Regions from separate parts of the Bacillus basilensis genome, predicted to be linked through region 1. Evidence: riboswitches for the same ligand, from Rfam matches in the RefSeq annotation. Region 1 holds a riboswitch; the other holds the start of a gene.
What was found. A riboswitch is a leader RNA that binds a small molecule or an ion and turns the genes downstream of it on or off. The one in region 1 is predicted to bind S-adenosylmethionine.
Positions count from the first base shown of each region.

Region 2: it holds a riboswitch for S-adenosylmethionine, as region 1 does, so the genes downstream of both, ACQVV1_RS12580 (YezD family protein) here and metK (methionine adenosyltransferase) in region 1, are expected to answer to the same signal.

Region 1 is NZ_JBNTQO010000014.1:30,194-32,402, reverse strand. Features, by position in the region: gene pckA (phosphoenolpyruvate carboxykinase (ATP)) at 1-528, opposite strand, end outside; SAM riboswitch class I at 757-878, shown strand; gene metK (methionine adenosyltransferase) at 1,046-2,209, shown strand, end outside.
Region 2 is NZ_JBNTQO010000005.1:124,070-126,278, forward strand. Features, by position in the region: gene lysA (diaminopimelate decarboxylase) at 1-512, shown strand, start outside; SAM riboswitch class I at 629-737, shown strand; gene ACQVV1_RS12580 (YezD family protein) at 810-953, shown strand; gene ACQVV1_RS12585 (phosphoadenylyl-sulfate reductase) at 1,041-1,745, shown strand; gene sat (sulfate adenylyltransferase) at 1,784-2,209, shown strand, end outside.

The DNA of each region.
Region 1 (2,209 bases):
AATGAATGCTTCAGAGTTTGTACCGTCAACAGCTGGATCAGCTTTGAAATTCGGCGCAGAAACAATTGTGAACTCTGATTCATGAGTTGTTAATTCTTCTTCAGTTGGACGAATGAATAATTGATGTACAAATAAATTGTGCCATGCATATTCGTTAATAACTTGAATTGGTAGGCGGTAATTGCGGTCAGCGCCTGCAAATCCATTGAAGACGAATAACTCTTCTTTTTCTTTTAAGTATTCTAAAACTTTAGTATATAATTTATTAAAATGTTCTTCAGAAATCGGTTGATTCACAGCTCCCCAAGCAATTTTGTCAGCAACCGATGCTTCTTTCACAATAAATTTATCTTTAGGAGAACGTCCTGTATATTTTCCTGTTGAAGCAGAAACGGCACCAGTCGAAGTTAATTTCCCTTCATTTCGCATTAATACTTTTTCCACTAATTGCGGAACACTTAGTTGAATCTGTGCATTGCTTCCGTTCAATAATTCGTGTAAACCAATTTGGACATTCACAGTACTCATATTTATATACCATCCTTTTCATTTAATGAAATATTTCTCGTAATCCCCAACAAGAGTATAACACAATTATATAAATAATGTATACTATTTATTTCTTTTTGTTTGTGTGAATACATTATTTCCTTATTAATATTTCATTTTAGGCGCATTGAGAAAAACTTTCAGGAAAATGTGAATATTAATTGACAAATGAATATCATTTCTTTAGTATAGGTTGGGACGGATACTCTCTTATCCCGAGCTGGCGGAGGGACAGGCCCGATGAAGCCCAGCAACCTCACTTGTAGTGGTAAATACAGGTGAATAGGTGCTAAAACCTGTGCGAGGCTACAGGTCTCGAACGATAAGAGCGAAGGGCAAAAAGCAGTATGCAAGTAGCAAATTAAACCTTTCCTCTATGTAAAGTAGGAAAGGTTTTTCTGTATGCTTGTGGGAGAATAAATGTATGTCGCAGTTTGTGGCAAATTAAGGATGAGTTCCGTACAATATATACAATTACTGTAGGGAGGTTTACCACATGACAAAAAAACGTCATCTGTTCACATCTGAGTCTGTAACTGAAGGACATCCAGATAAAATTTGTGACCAAATTTCTGATTCAATTTTAGATGCGATCTTATCAAAAGACGCAAATGCACGTGTAGCTTGTGAAACAACTGTAACAACTGGTTTAGTATTGGTAGCGGGGGAAATTACGACTTCTACTTACGTAGATATTCCAAAAATCGTTCGTGAAACAATTCAAGGCATTGGTTACACACGCGCAAAATACGGATTCGATGCAGAAACTTGTGCAGTTTTAACATCTATCGATGAGCAATCTGCTGACATCGCTATGGGTGTTGACCAAGCGCTAGAAGCACGCGAAGGTCAAATGACTGACGCTGAGATTGAGGCAATTGGTGCAGGAGACCAAGGTTTAATGTTTGGTTTCGCATGTAATGAGACACAAGAATTAATGCCACTTCCAATCTCGCTTGCTCACAAATTAGCTCGCCGTTTAACTGAAGTACGTAAAGATGATACATTATCATACTTACGTCCGGATGGAAAAACGCAAGTTACAGTTGAGTATGATGAAAATGGTAAACCTGTACGTGTAGATACAATTGTAATTTCTACACAGCATCATCCAGATGTTACATGGGAAGAAATCGATCGCGATTTAAAAGAGCATGTAATTAAGACTGTAGTTCCAGCAGAATTAATGGATGGAGAAACGAAATTCTTCATTAACCCAACTGGTCGCTTCGTAATTGGTGGACCACAAGGTGATGCTGGTTTAACAGGACGTAAAATCATCGTTGATACTTACGGTGGATACGCTCGCCACGGTGGTGGTGCATTCTCTGGTAAAGATGCAACAAAAGTTGACCGCTCTGCAGCATATGCGGCTCGTTATGTTGCGAAAAACATCGTAGCAGCTGGTCTTGCTGATAAAGCAGAAGTACAACTTGCATACGCAATCGGTGTAGCACAACCAGTATCAATTTCAGTTGATACATTCGGCACTGGTAAAGTATCTGAAGACGTACTAGTAGAACTAGTTCGTAACAACTTCGATCTTCGCCCAGCTGGTATTATTAAAATGCTAGACTTACGTCGCCCAATTTACAAACAAACAGCAGCTTACGGCCACTTCGGACGTACTGATGTAGATCTATCATGGGAACGTACAGAC
Region 2 (2,209 bases), on a different contig from region 1:
TAACAAGTGCAGTGAGAGAACAATTTACAGTATATAATTATCCATTGCCAGAAATATGGGTTGAGCCAGGCCGTAGTATTGTAGGCGATGCTGGAACGACAATTTATACAGTCGGATCTGTGAAAGACATTCCTGGTATTCGGAAATATGTATCAGTGGATGGTGGGATGACTGATAATTTAAGACCAGCTTTATATAACGCTCGTTATGAAGCTATGTTAGCAAATCGAGGGAATGATGAGAATGAGGAAATCGTTTCGATTGCTGGGAAGTGCTGTGAGAGTGGAGATATGTTGATTTGGGACATTACTCTACCGAAAGTTGCTTCTGCCGATTTATTAGCAGTTTCTTGTACGGGAGCATATGGGTATTCAATGGCAAATAATTATAACCGTATTCGAAGACCAGCCGTCGTCTTTGCAAAAGGTGGAACATCGCAAATTGTTGTAGAGCGCGAAACATATGAAAATATTATTGGGAACGATCGCATACGTATTAAAGAACTTGTTTAAATGGGGAAAAGGAGTTGTTCGGATGGGCAATTCCTTTTTTATAAAATAAAATAATTAAAATATATCGGAAAACTAGGATTGAAAAAAATCAGAATTGTGATAAAATACAAATACAAAGCTTATCAAGAGAAGCGGAGGGAACTGGCCCGACGAAGCTCGGCAACCTGCTTATAGAAAGCAAGGTGCTAAATCCAGCAAAATGGAATCCATTTTGAAAGATAAGGTAAAATATATTACCGAACAGTCTTTTCGAAATGGGAAAGATTTTTTTTATGAATAAAAAGGGGGGCTGTTCGCGTGAGTGTACGGGAACATTATGAGGAAGTATCTGAAAAAATTCAAGCGATGCTTGCTGATATGAAATATGGTTCAATTACAATTGTTGTGCAAGATGGAAAAGTCATTCAATTAGAAAAAAGTGAAAAAGTACGTTTAAAGTAAAAAAGCGCTGACTAGAAAAACTAGAGGCGGTTTTAACCTATTTTATTAGGTTAAAACCGTCTTTTTGCTTTTACAGGGGGAAAAAACATGTTGACGTATGAAACGTGGGAAGAAAATGCTGTTTCATTTTCAGAAGAAGATGAAACGAAAGGCGCGCTGTCAGTATTAAGTTGGGCTTATAAAGAGTATAAAGATGAAATTGTATACGCATGTAGCTTTGGAGTGGAAAGTATGGTATTACTGCATCTTATAAACCAAGTAAATCCATCTGCTAAAGTTGTATTTTTGGATACAAACGTACATTTTCAAGAAACGTATGAATTAATTCAAAAAGTGCGGGAACGATTTCCTTCATTGAATATTATAGAAAAACAGCCAAAACTTACACTTGATGAACAAGCAAAATTGCATGGTGATAGGCTGTGGGAAAACAATCCCAATCTTTGTTGTAAGATTAGAAAAGTTTTACCTTTAGAAGAATCATTGGCAAATGAAAAAGCGTGGATATCAGGATTGAGAAGGGAACAATCAGAAAACCGTAAGCATACAAGGTTTATAAATCACGATCATCGCTTTCAATCTATTAAAGTTTGTCCGCTCATTCATTGGACGTGGAAAGAGGTATGGCGATATGTATACAAACATAGCTTGCCGTATAACCCATTGCATGATATTGGATATCCAAGTATTGGGTGTGAGAAGTGTACGCTGCCTGTAGGAGAGGGTGGCGATTCGAGAGATGGTAGATGGGCTGGGAAAGTGAAAACAGAATGTGGCCTTCATTACCAATAAGATGAATTTGAAAATAAAGCTAAGAGAGGGTATAGAAAATGAGTACAGTAAACGAATTAATAAATCGAATAGACGAGACATACGACGTATCACAAATTGAAAAAGAAATTCAACTAGATAACATTGCTTTAAGTGATTTAGAGCTATTAGCGACAGGGGGATATAGCCCGCTTACTGGTTTTTTAGGAAAGAAAGATTATGATTCGGTTGTAGAAACGCTTCGTTTAGCAAATGGGAGCGTTTGGAGTATACCAATTACATTACCAGTCACAGAAGAAGTTGCAGAGACTCTAAAAGCTGGAGAGGAAGTAAAACTTGTTAACGGTGGAAATGTATATGGTGTTATTCAAATAGAAGATGTTTTTGTGCCTGATAAGGAAAAAGAAGCGTTATTAGTGTATAAAACGACGGATGAGGCTCATCCTGGAGTGAAAAAATTATACGAAAGACCTAACGTTTACGTT